Regions from separate parts of the Pseudomonas sp. H1_D05 genome, predicted to be linked through region 3. Evidence: predicted binding sites of a transcription regulator. Region 3 holds the regulator's gene; each other region holds the start of a gene.
What was found. Region 3 encodes sigma-54, which starts transcription at its own class of promoters, with help from an activator protein. Its sites were predicted from a motif close to ANTGGCATNNANNTTGCTNT; they were not measured.
Positions count from the first base shown of each region.

Region 1: the regulator sigma-54 is predicted to act here: its motif matches at 2,092-2,111, upstream of AB4O11_RS03980 (pilin).
Region 2: the regulator sigma-54 is predicted to act here: its motif matches at 2,491-2,510, upstream of flgB (flagellar basal body rod protein FlgB).

Region 1 covers NZ_CP162825.1:881,972-886,132, reverse strand. Annotated here, with positions in the region: gene AB4O11_RS03990 (type II secretion system F family protein) at 1-228, opposite strand, end outside; gene pilB (type IV-A pilus assembly ATPase PilB) at 231-1,931, opposite strand; gene AB4O11_RS03980 (pilin) at 2,158-2,589, shown strand; gene AB4O11_RS03975 (BON domain-containing protein) at 2,885-3,241, shown strand; gene AB4O11_RS03970 (DUF2845 domain-containing protein) at 3,527-3,823, opposite strand; gene AB4O11_RS03965 (DUF748 domain-containing protein) at 3,823-4,161, opposite strand, start outside.
Region 2 covers NZ_CP162825.1:195,793-199,953, reverse strand. Annotated here, with positions in the region: gene flgA (flagellar basal body P-ring formation chaperone FlgA) at 1-289, opposite strand, end outside; gene AB4O11_RS00960 (chemotaxis protein CheV) at 372-1,304, shown strand; gene cheR (protein-glutamate O-methyltransferase CheR) at 1,351-2,178, shown strand; gene flgB (flagellar basal body rod protein FlgB) at 2,551-2,958, shown strand; gene flgC (flagellar basal body rod protein FlgC) at 2,962-3,405, shown strand; gene flgD (flagellar hook assembly protein FlgD) at 3,421-4,146, shown strand.
Region 3 covers NZ_CP162825.1:2,891,176-2,895,336, forward strand. Annotated here, with positions in the region: gene rapZ (RNase adapter RapZ) at 1-417, opposite strand, end outside; gene ptsN (PTS IIA-like nitrogen regulatory protein PtsN) at 420-884, opposite strand; gene hpf (ribosome hibernation-promoting factor, HPF/YfiA family) at 896-1,204, opposite strand; gene AB4O11_RS12900 (RNA polymerase factor sigma-54) at 1,278-2,771, opposite strand; gene lptB (LPS export ABC transporter ATP-binding protein) at 2,959-3,684, opposite strand; gene lptA (lipopolysaccharide transport periplasmic protein LptA) at 3,684-4,161, opposite strand, start outside.

The sequences.
Region 1 (4,161 bases), 2.0 Mb from region 3:
CGCCATCTGCCGGGTGAACAGGGCAATGTCCCGGGCCTTGATGCGTTTGCCAAAGCTCAGCAATGACGCGGATTTCTTGCGCACCTTGCCGGGATTGATCCCCTGTTTACGCAATTGTGCCTTGATCAGCGCCGGGTTCTGGCCGCTCAGTTCACCGGTGACTTTGCTGCCTTTTCTGTCTGTGCCTTCCCAGGCATAAATACTGATTTTTGCTGCCTTGACCGCCATGTTCAGTCCTTGGTGACCCGGTTGATTTCTTCAAGGCTGGTGATGCCTTGCATGGCCTTGTGCAGCCCGGAGGTGCGCAGGTCGTCGAAGCCGTCGCGGCGCATCTGCAGGTCGATTTCCAGCGAGTTACCTTCGGCCATGATCAAGCGTTGCAGCTCCGGTGTGTTTTTCACCACTTCATAAATCCCCACGCGTCCTTTGTAACCGCCGTTGCAGTGATCGCAACCGACCGGCTCGTAGATCGTGAAATGGCCGATGCGTTCCTCGGGGAAGCCTTCCTTGAGCAAGGTTTCGCGCGGGATCTCGATGGCTTTCTTGCAGTGGCTGCACAGTTTGCGCGCCAGGCGCTGGGCGATGATCAGGCTGACCGAGGTGGCGATGTTGAAACCGGGAATGCCCATGTTGTGCAGGCGCGTCAGGGTTTCCGCAGCGCTGTTGGTGTGCAGGGTCGAGAGCACCAGGTGACCGGTCTGCGCGGCTTTGATGGCGATCTCGGCGGTTTCCAGGTCGCGGATTTCACCGACCATGATCACGTCCGGGTCCTGACGCAGAAACGAGCGCAATGCCTGGGCAAAGTCGAGCCCTTGCTTGGGATTGACGTTGACCTGGTTGATGCCTTCCATGTTGATTTCCACCGGGTCTTCGGCGGTGGAGATATTGATGTCGACGGTGTTGAGAATATTCAGGCCGGTGTACAGCGAAACGGTTTTACCCGAACCGGTGGGCCCGGTGACCAGGATCATGCCCTGTGGCTGCTTGAGTGCGGCCATGTACAGATCCTTTTGCTCGGGCTCATAGCCGAGGGCGTCGATACCGATCTGCGCGCTGGACGGGTCGAGAATCCGGATCACCACTTTTTCGCCCCACAGGGTCGGCAGCGTGTTGACCCGGAAATCGATCGACTTGCTTTTCGACAGGCGCATCTTGATCCGCCCGTCCTGAGGTTTGCGCCGTTCCGAAATATCCAGGCTGGCCATGACTTTCAGGCGTGCGGCGATGCGCCCGGCCAGTTGAATCGGCGGTTTGGCAACCTCGCGCAGGATGCCGTCGGTGCGCACCCGCACCCGGTAGTTTTTTTCGTAAGGCTCGAAGTGCAAGTCGGAAGAACCGCTTTTGATCGCGTCGAGCAGCATCTTGTGCACGAAGCGCACCACCGGCGCATCGTCGGCGTCGAGGCCGCCGATGGCGTCCTGCTTGCTGTCGTCGACGGATTCGACATCGACCCCGTCGAGATCGACATCGGCCATGTCCTCGAGACCGCTGGTGTGGGTGTCGAAGAATTTTTCGATGGCATCGGTAAGTTTGTCGTCCTCGACCAGAATGGCTTCGGTGCTCAGCCCGGTGCTGAATTGAATGTCGTTGATCGCTTGATGATTGCTCGGGTCGGAAATGCCCACGAACAGCTTGTTGCCACGCCGCCACAAGGGCAGGGCGTGATGCTGACGCACGAGTTTTTCGCTGACCAGGCCTTTGGGCTGGGTTTCCTTGTCCAGGCAATTGAGATCAAGCAAGGCCATGCCGAAATGCTCACTGGCAATCTCGGCCACCTGCCAGCTCTTGACCAGTTTGTTCTGCACCAGATAGCTGACCAGCGACAGGCGATTGCGCTGGGCCTGTTGCCAGGCTTGCTGGGCGCCTTTTTCCGTGAGCAGTTCGGCCTGGACCAATTGCTTGGCCAGACCGCTCAGAGCGATGTCATTCATGGGGATTCCGCACGCTTGCCGTTCATGACTTATAGCCTAGTCAAGTGACAGCGCCAAACACGGCGGGTGCAGGTGACAAAAAGTGTCAGATAGTGCGGTTACAGGTTGTAGGAATTGGCGTTGCAAGCGCTTCGCGCCTAATGAACGGGGCTTTGCAGGCATTGGCATGGCCTATGCTCCGTGCCTTGCAGATCATGAGAATTCGACTCATGCATGGAGCGTGTCTATGAAAAAACAACAAGGTTTTACTCTGATCGAGCTGCTGATCGTGGTGGCGATCATCGGGATTCTGGCGACCATCGCGTTGCCGCAGTATTCCAAGTATCAGGCGCGGTCGAAGGTGACGGCGGGGCTGGCGGAAATCAGCGCGCTGAAGGTGCCGTTTGAAGACACCATCAATCAAGGCACTGATCCGACTCTGACCCTAGTCGCGGGCAGTGCCACCGCTGCGACTTCCAACTGCACACTGGCCGCTTCCGGCACGGCATCCACCGGTGCCGGGACCATCACTTGCACATTGCTCAATGCTCCGGGTCCGGTGCTGAGCAAAACCATCACCCTGACACGTTCCTCAGGGACCGGCGCAGGTGTGTGGACTTGTGGTACCACCGTTGCTCCGGACTATTCGCCTAAAGGCTGCACTGCCACCGGTACATAAGCTGACGTGTGCTGGCCAGAATGCTCCGCTCTGCGGGGCATTTTTATTGTCTGGCACTTTACAAAAGCTTCAATAATTTCAGCGCCTTAGGAACTTTCCAAAAAACCGCAACTTGCATGTGAATATTCATCGAGTCATGCATTTTGCATGAATCCGGAATTTTCATATATCTGTAACCTATTGATTTATATACCTTTTGTGTCTTTCAAAAAGTTGGCACAACGTTCGCAACTACCTTGGTAACCCTGCTGACAAGACAACCAGCAGACTTTCCAGAAAAACAGGAGTTACTCGTATGAAGAAGTTCGCTATCACTGCCGCTGCTGCTACCGCGCTGACCCTGACCATGGCTTCCGGTGCATTCGCACAATCCACCCAGGCTACTCAGGCTCCAATGACTCTGGCCGCCGGTGAAGTCACCAAGGCGAAAGAAGCTACTTCCGACACCTGGATCACCACCAAAGTCAAAAGCGATCTGGTCACCGAAAAAGGCATTCCGGGCACCGACATCAAAGTAGAAACCAACAAAGGCGTGGTTTCCCTGTCCTCCACTGTTGCAGTGACCGAGGCTCAGAAAACCACCGCAGTGAACATCACCAAGAAAATCAAAGGCGTTAAAGCGGTCTCCGCTGACGGCCTGAAAGCCGAGTAAGGCATGACTTCTCGCCTGGACCGGGAGAAGGCGCGACAGACGGGCCGAGCCATACGTCTGCCGCAACTTTAGAGTTCATGCGAACGGTCACACGGATGTGACCATTACGGGCCCCGGCACTTGTGTCGGGGCCTGTTCTATTTCAGGGACGAAAGAGTCGAAGGGCACCGCAAAACAACTGTGGGAGCGAGCTTGCTCGCGAAAGCGGTATGCCAGTCACAATGGATTTGACTGACCAGACGCCTTCGCGAGCAAGCTCGCTCCCACATGGGTAAGTGATTTGGATCAGTTACCGCGTTTGCTGTTGATCTGCCGCAGGCGATTGCCTTCGAAGCGCAGGTATTGATACATGCCGTTGCTCGGGCCGTAAGTCCACTCCTCGACCTGAAACTCCTCGCGGCGATTGGCGCTGCGCTTGTAGCCCAACACATTACGGCTGACCGGCTCACCGCATTTCTGCAGGACTTCGCTGGAACGGTCGCCCAGGCTGATCAGTTGACTGCCGCAGCGCAGGGTATCGGACGCCGAGGCGTGGCTGGCCGCGAAGGTCATTGCGATCAAGGCCAGCCACTGCAGTTTCATCATTCGGCATCCAGGTGCATTTGCGTCACCACGCGGCCATCGCTCTCGGCTTCACCGAGACTGGCGTCGATGAAGTACACGCGGTCGTCTGCCAACTGGCCTTTATCGACCAGATAATCCTTGATGCTGCTGGCACGGTCCTGACCCAACTGACGCAACAACACCTCGCTGCCACTCCAGAACTTGATCACGCCTTCGCGCATCTTCGCCGTGCGTTCTTCCTTGCCCAGATCCTTCCATTGCGCCGGTGGCTGGGTTTTCAGGCGGGTGCGGTAAATGCCTTCGAGCAGTGGACCTTTCTCGTTGTCCGGCACTTGCAGCAATGACGCCTGCGCCGG
Region 2 (4,161 bases), 2.7 Mb from region 3:
GACTCTCCAAAGTCGCTGTCAATTCCTTGTCGCACATAGGCATGCGCATACGGGGGTCGAGCTGGTTTACTTCGATCTCGTAGCGGCCTTCCGTTTGACTGGTGGCCAGATAGTCTTCTACGGTGAACTCAAGAAAGCCCTGAGTGACGCCGATAAGCATGTCAGGCAAGGTAACCGCATCAGCAATGGCAGGGCTGCCAGCGAAAAAGCAGCAGACGGCGGACATCGCGCAAAGGCTTTTGCGAGCGCGGGAGGTCAGGTGTCGGAAAAATGTCGTTTGAGCGTTCATACGAGTTAAAAAGCAAGCGCCGTGCCGTTTAGCAATGAATGTGCGTCGCAACAACACTTGGCGTTGGTGTAGGAGTCTGGGCATGGCTGGTGTAATGGATTCGGTGAACCAGCGCACGCAACTGGTGGGGCAGAATCGCCTGGAGCTGTTGTTGTTCCGTCTCGACGGTCAGCAGCTCTACGGAATCAACGTGTTCAAGGTGCGGGAAGTGTTGCAGTGCCCGTCGCTGACGTTGATGCCCAAGTCCAGTCCTGTCGTGTGCGGGGTGGCAAATATCCGGGGGGCGACCATTCCGATCCTTGATCTGGCAATGGCCACCGGTTCCGGAGCGTTGAAGGACAAGAACAATCCGTTCGTGATCATCACGGAGTACAACACCAAGACCCAGGGTTTCCTGGTCCGCTCGGTGGAGCGCATCGTCAACATGAACTGGGAAGAGATTCATCCACCGCCCAAGGGCACGGGTCGCGATCACTACCTGACCGCTGTGACTCGGGTGGACAATCAGTTAGTCGAAATCATCGACGTCGAGAAAGTGCTGGCGGAAGTTGCGCCGACACCGGAAGCGATTTCGGTGGGCGTGGTCGATGTCGAGACCCAGACCAAGGCACTGTCATTGCGTGTCTTGACGGTCGATGACTCGTCGGTGGCGCGCAAGCAGGTCACGCGTTGTCTGCAGACAATCGGGGTCGAAGTGGTGGCGCTGAACGACGGCAAACAGGCGCTGGATTACCTGCGCAAGCTGGTCGATGAGGGCAAGAAGCCGGAAGAAGAGTTCCTGATGATGATTTCCGACATCGAGATGCCGGAGATGGACGGGTACACCCTGACGGCGGAAATCCGCGGCGACGCACGCATGCAAAAGCTTCATATCATCCTGCATACTTCGTTGTCGGGGGTATTCAATCAGGCGATGGTCAAGAAAGTCGGTGCCGATGACTTTTTGGCCAAGTTCCGTCCTGATGACCTGGCATCCCGGGTAGTCGACCGGATCAAAGCAGCAGATATCAGCTAGGGGCGTTTTGCTCCTGGCGGTCAACACGATTTAAGAGGCGGCATCATTGTCTACGGGTAATTTGGATTTCGAACAGTTCCGGGTCTTCCTGGAAAAAGCCTGTGGCATTCTGCTCGGTGAAAACAAGCAGTACCTGGTCTCGAGCCGTCTCAACAAACTGATGGAGCAGCAAGGCATCAAATCCCTGGGTGAGCTGGTTCAGCGCATCCAGACCCAGCCGCGCAGCGGTTTGCGCGAGCAGGTGGTCGATGCCATGACGACCAACGAAACCCTGTGGTTTCGTGACACCTATCCGTTTGAAGTCTTGAAGAACAAGGTGCTGCCTGAAGCGATCAAGGCCAGCCCCAATCAGCGTCTGCGGATCTGGTCGGCCGCCTGCTCGTCGGGCCAGGAACCGTACTCGCTGTCGATGTCGATCGACGAGTTCGAGCGAACCAACCTCGGCCAGTTGAAGATGGGCGTGCAGATTGTCGCCACTGATTTGTCCGGTCTTATGCTGACCAACTGCAAGACCGGCGAATACGACAGTCTGGCGATCGGTCGCGGTTTGTCGCCGGAACGCCTGCAGCGTTACTTCGACCCGAAAGGGCCGGGCCGCTGGGTGATCAAGGCGCCGATCAAGAACCGGGTAGAGTTCCGTTCGTTCAACCTGCTCGACAGCTATGCCGCGCTGGGCAAGTTCGACATCGTGTTCTGCCGCAACGTGTTGATCTACTTCTCTGCCGAAGTGAAGAAAGACATCCTGTTGCGCATTCACAGCACGTTGAAGCCGGGCGGTTATCTGTTCCTTGGCGCTTCCGAAGCGCTGAACGGTTTGCCGGACCATTACCAGATGGTGCAGTGCAGCCCGGGGATTATTTACCAGGCGAAATAACCGTATCGGCAACACCAAAAAACGGCAGGTCCCAAAAAGACCTGCCGTTTTTTATGCCCAAAGAAATTCTCCCTGACACCATAAACCCCCTGTAGGAGTGAGCCTGCTCGCGATAGCGGTAGCACATTCAGCAGCATCGGTACCTGACACACCGCTATCGCGAGCAGGCTCACTCCTACAGGGGATCGTGGTGTGTATGAGATGGACGGCAAGCGGCAGAAAAGCGGCATCCGGCGGAAACCGGTTGCCGCTTTTCTGGCATTGCCGCTTTGCCGACTCTCTGCAAAGCCCCGGTTTATGCGGCTTTTGTGGTTTGGCACGGCGCTTGCTAAAGCTCAGTTACGAAAAACCGGTCACCTGAAGGTTCCCGACATGAGCATCAGCTTCGATAAAGCGCTCGGCATTCACGAAAAGGCATTGGGCTTCCGCGCCCAGCGTGCCGAAGTGCTGGCCAACAACATCGCCAACGCCGACACCCCGAACTACAAGGCTCGGGATCTGGATTTCTCCAAAGTGCTTGAAGCACAGACCCAGAAAAATGCGAACGGCACCATCGCCCTGAACATGACCAACAGCCGTCACATCGAAGCTGAAGGCCTGGGCAATGGCGACGAATCGCTGATGTATCGCACGCCGATGCAACCGTCGATCGACCAGAACACCGTGGACGCTCAACTGGAACAGTCGAACTACGCGGAAAACGCCGTCGGCTTCCAGGCCAGCTTCACCCTGCTCAACAGCAAATTCAAAGGGCTGGTGTCAGCCCTGCGCGGAGAGTAATCCATGTCCCTGTCCAGCGTTTTCAACATTGCCGGCAGCGGCATGAGCGCACAAACCACGCGTCTGAACACCGTGGCGTCGAACATCGCCAACGCCGAAACCGTCTCGTCGAGCATCGACCAGACCTATCGCGCCCGTCACCCGGTATTCGCCACCATGTTCCAGGGCGGCCAGAGCAGCGGCAGCAACTCGCTGTTCCAGAGCCAGGACGCGGCCGGTCAGGGCGTACAGGTGCTCGGTGTGGTCGAAGACCAGAGCAACCTCGAAGCGCGTTACGAGCCGAACCATCCGGCGGCCGACGCCAAAGGCTACGTCTACTACCCGAACGTCAACGTGGTGGAAGAAATGGCTGACATGATTTCCGCGAGCCGCTCGTTCCAGACCAACGCCGAAATGATGAACACCGCCAAAACCATGATGCAGAAGGTACTGACCCTCGGTCAGTAATAAGGGGCGACTGCCATGAGTGTTTCCGATACCACTAGCAGCCTGAGCATGAATGACATCCTGGCGAACTCGTCGAAAAAGACCAGTTCGACCACCGGTGGCATTGCTTCGGCGACCAACAGCGCCACCGGCGGCCAGGCACTGGGCAAGGATGCGTTCCTGCAATTGCTGGTCACCCAGCTGAAAAACCAGAACCCGCTTGATCCGCAGGACAACAGTGCCTTCGTTGCGCAGTTGGCACAGTTCAGCAGTCTTGAGGGGATCACCACCCTCAACAGCACTGTCAGCTCGCTGGCTGGCAACTACAACTCCTCGCAGGCGTTGCAGGCTTCGTCGCTGGTGGGCCGCAATGTGATCGTGCAGACCAACTCGGTTCAGCTCGACGATCCGAGCAAAGGCATGACCGGCTCGGTCAGCGTTCCGTCGTCGATTGCCGGCGGCACCGTCAGCATCACCGACAGCAGCGGCACGGTGGTTCGCACCATCGATCTGGGCAGCCGCGCCGCAGGCAGCGCGAGCTTCACCTGGGACGGCAAGGACAAGGACGGCAACGTGGTCAAGACCGGTACCTATACCGTCAAGGCCAACGCATCGATCAATGGCACCTCGACCGATATGGCGACCTACCTGCCGGCCACCGTCACCAGCGTGACGATCAGCCAGACCGGCGGCGAGCTGATGCTCAACCTGTCCGGCAAGGGCACTGTTGCCCTGTCCAAAGTACAAACCATTGGTATATAGAGCCGACTAACCGGC
Region 3 (4,161 bases):
GATCTTCAGGTCCGCGAGGTCGGCAATCGGGCCGAGCAGGGCGGTTTCATCCTGGATCGCCTCGGCCAGTGAGCGGTTGGCGTTGCTCAGCGGGTGACGACGGCGGGTTTCGGAGAAACGCTTGAGCAGGGTTTCTTCGTCGGCGTCCAGATACAGGACGTCGCACTGGATGTGTTTGGCCCGGACATCTTCAAGCAGTTCGGGAAAGCGTGTCAGGTGGCTCGGCAGGTTGCGCGCATCGATGGACACGGCTACCAGCGGCTGCGCCAGTTCCGTGTGAATCAGCGCGCGTTCGGCCAGTTCCGGCAGCAAGCCTGCGGGCAGGTTGTCGATGCAGTAATAGCCGTTGTCCTCAAGGACATCCAGAGCCGTACTTTTACCCGAGCCGGAACGGCCACTGACGATGATCAAGCGCATGATTAGTGCCCGTTCTGCTCGTCCAGGACAACCTGATACAACGCTTCATTGCTTGGAGCGCTGCGCAGTTTTTCACGCACTTCCTTGCGATCGAGCATGCTGGCGATCTGGCGCAGCAGCTCCAGGTGCGCATCGGTGGCAGCCTCCGGGACCAGCAAAACAAACAGCAGGTCAACCGGTGCGCCGTCAATGGCGTCGAAATCAATCGGAGCATCAAGGTGCATCAGCGCACTGATCGGTGCTGTGCAACCCTTGAGGCGGCAATGGGGAATGGCGATGCCGTTACCAAAACCGGTGGAACCGAGTTTTTCACGGGCAATCAGTGCCTCGTAGACATCTTGCATCTCCAGATCCGCCACTTCGCGGGCGATCAGGTTGGCAATTTGTTCGAGGGCTTTCTTTTTACTGCCGCCCGGCACGTTCACGAGGGAACGGCCGGGGGTCAGGATACTTTCAAGTCGGATCATGGAATGGGGGGTTATCGACCGGTCGCGCCCTGGAGGAGGCTTTGGGTCTTTTCCTTATGCTTTTTGAGTTGGCGATCCAGCTTGTCGGTCAGCAGGTCAATGGCGGCATACATGTCGTCATGCTCGGCATTGGCAACCACTTCTCCGCCGGGAATATGCAAGGTGGCTTCGATTTTCTGCTTCAGCTTTTCGACGCACATCGTGACTTGCACGTTGGTGATCTTGTCGAAATGGCGCTCCAGTCGTTGGAGTTTTTCCTCGATGTAGGAACGCAGAGGTTGGGTCACTTCCAGTTGGTGTCCACTGATGTTGACTTGCATACAGCTTCTCCTTCGTTGCCAGTGCATAAAGCGGCAGGCTGGATAGCCTGCCACTGGAACGCTGTAACGTGGCTTACATCAACCGCTTGCGTTCGCTCGAAGGCGCGATCCCGAGGGATTCGCGGTACTTGGCGACGGTGCGGCGAGCCACCTGAATGCCTTGTGCCTCCAGTAAACCAGCGATCTTGCTGTCACTCAACGGCTTTTTCTGATTTTCCGCGGCAACCAGTTTTTTGATGATCGCGCGGATCGCCGTGGACGAGCATTCGCCGCCTTCGGAGGTGCTGACGTGGCTGGAGAAAAAGTATTTCAGTTCATAAATACCGCGCGGGGTATGCATGAATTTCTGTGTGGTCACCCGGGAAATGGTCGATTCGTGCATGCCGACCGCTTCAGCGATGTCGTGCAGAACCAACGGTTTCATGGCCTCGTCGCCGTACTCCAGAAAACCGCGCTGATGCTCGACGATCTGGGTGGCTACTTTCATCAGGGTTTCGTTGCGGCTCTGCAGGCTCTTGATGAACCAGCGGGCTTCCTGCAACTGATTGCGCATGAAGGTGTTGTCGGCGCTGGTGTCGGCACGGCGGACGAAACCGGCGTACTGGGCGTTGACGCGCAGACGCGGCACCGATTCCTGATTCAGCTCGACCAGCCAGCGCTCGTTGTCCTTGCGCACGATGACGTCAGGGACAACGTATTCGGCTTCAGTGGATTCGATTTGCGAGCCAGGGCGCGGATTGAGGCTTTGCACCAGTTCGATGACCTGGCGCAGCTCGTCTTCCTTGAGCTTCATGCGGCGCATCAACTGGCTGTAATCGCGGCTGCCGAGCAGGTCGATGTAATCGCTGACCAAACGTTTCGCTTCAGCCAGCCAAGGCGTCTTGGCGGGTAGCTGACGCAATTGCAGCAGCAGGCATTCACTAAGGTTGCGCGCGCCGATACCAGCAGGTTCGAATTGCTGAATGCGGTGCAGGACGGCTTCGATTTCATCGAGTTCGATGTCGAGTTCCGGATCGAACGCCTCGAGGATTTCTTCGAGGGTTTCGTCCAGGTAGCCCTGATTGTTGATGCAATCGATCAGGGTGACGGCGATCAGGCGATCGGTGTCGGACATCGGTGCCAGGTTCAGTTGCCACAGCAGGTGGCTTTGCAGGCTCTCGCCGGCGGACGTGCGGGTGGTGAAGTCCCATTCGTCGTCATCGCTGCTGGGCAGGCTGCTGGCGCTGGTCTGATAGACGTCTTCCCAGGCGGTATCGACCGGCAGTTCGTTGGGGATACGCTCGCTCCAGTCACCTTCCTCCAGGTTGTCCACCGTCGGCGCGGTTTCCTGATACGAGGGTTCCTGGATCTCGGTGTTGGGCTTCTGTTCGGCGTTGTCGGCCATAGGGTCGGAATTGTCGAAGTCTTCGCCTTCTTCCTGGCGTTCGAGCATCGGATTGGATTCCAGAGCCTCCTGGATTTCCTGTTGCAGATCCAGGGTCGACAATTGGAGCAGGCGGATGGCCTGTTGCAGCTGCGGTGTCATCGTCAGCTGCTGGCCCATTCTCAAGACTAGCGATGGTTTCATGGCAGGGGCTTAACACCTTATTCGCCGGCGCTATGCGCCATCCACTACAGGGCGCCGGGGCGCCAAACTTAAGCAAATTATATGCCTGAAACTGAAGTGTTTGCCTAGAGCGCTGTAACAATTAAAGCGTATTAATTCCTGCTTGAATCGATACAGCGCCCGGGCGGCGCACCGGGCACTGTTACGCTTACAAGCGGAACTCGTGGCCCAGATACACTTCCTTGACCAGATCGTTGGCCAGGATGGTTTCTGCATCGCCTTCGGCGATCAGTTGACCATCGTTGACGATGTAAGCGGTTTCGCAGATGTCCAGCGTCTCACGGACGTTGTGGTCGGTGATCAATACACCGATGCCCTTGGCCTTGAGGTGGTGGATGATCTGCTTGATGTCGCCGACCGAGATCGGATCGACACCGGCGAACGGTTCGTCGAGCAGGATGAATTTCGGTGCCGTTGCCAGCGCGCGAGCGATTTCCACCCGGCGACGTTCACCACCGGACAGGCTCATGCCAAGGTTGTCGCGGATGTGGCTGATGTGGAATTCCTGCAGCAGGCTTTCCAGCTCCTTGCGACGGCCGGCCTTGTCGAGCTCCTGACGGGTCTCGAGGATGGCCATGATGTTGTCGGCCACCGACAGTTTTCGGAAGATCGACGCTTCTTGCGGCAGATAGCCGATACCGGCCTTGGCGCGACCGTGCATCGGCTGGTGGCTGACGTCCAGATCGTCGATCAGCACGCGACCCTGATCGGCCTGTACCAGGCCGACGATCATGTAGAAGCACGTGGTCTTGCCGGCACCGTTCGGGCCGAGCAGGCCGACGATCTGGCCGCTGTCGATCGACAGGCTGACGTCACGCACGACCTGGCGGCTTTTATAGGCCTTGGCCAGGTGCTGAGCTTTCAGAGTTGCCATTACTGGGTTTTCTCGTCGGTTTTCTTCTTCGGCTGGATCACCATGTCGATGCGCGGACGCGTTTCGGTGACCTTGCTGCCGGTAGCGCGACCAGCGCTGGCCAGTTTCTTCACGGTGTCGTAGACGATTTTCTCGCCCTGAGTGACGTTGCCGTCTTTGTCGACGACCTTGGCCTTGTCGATCAGCACGACGCGGTTTTGCTGGGCATGGTATTGAATCGTCACGCCGTAGCCTTGAACCGGTTTGGTGTCCCCCTGGGTTTGCAACTGCTCGAAATAAGCCAGGTTGCCCACGGAGGTCACCACGTCGATATCTCCATTCGGCGCGCGAGTCATGGTGACGGTGTTGCCTTTAACGATCATCGAACCTTGGGTGATGATCACATCACCTTTATAGGTGGCGATGCCGTTCTTGTCGTCCAGTTGGGCGTCGTCGGCCTGAATGCGGATAGGTTGCTGCTGATCGTTCGGCAGAGCC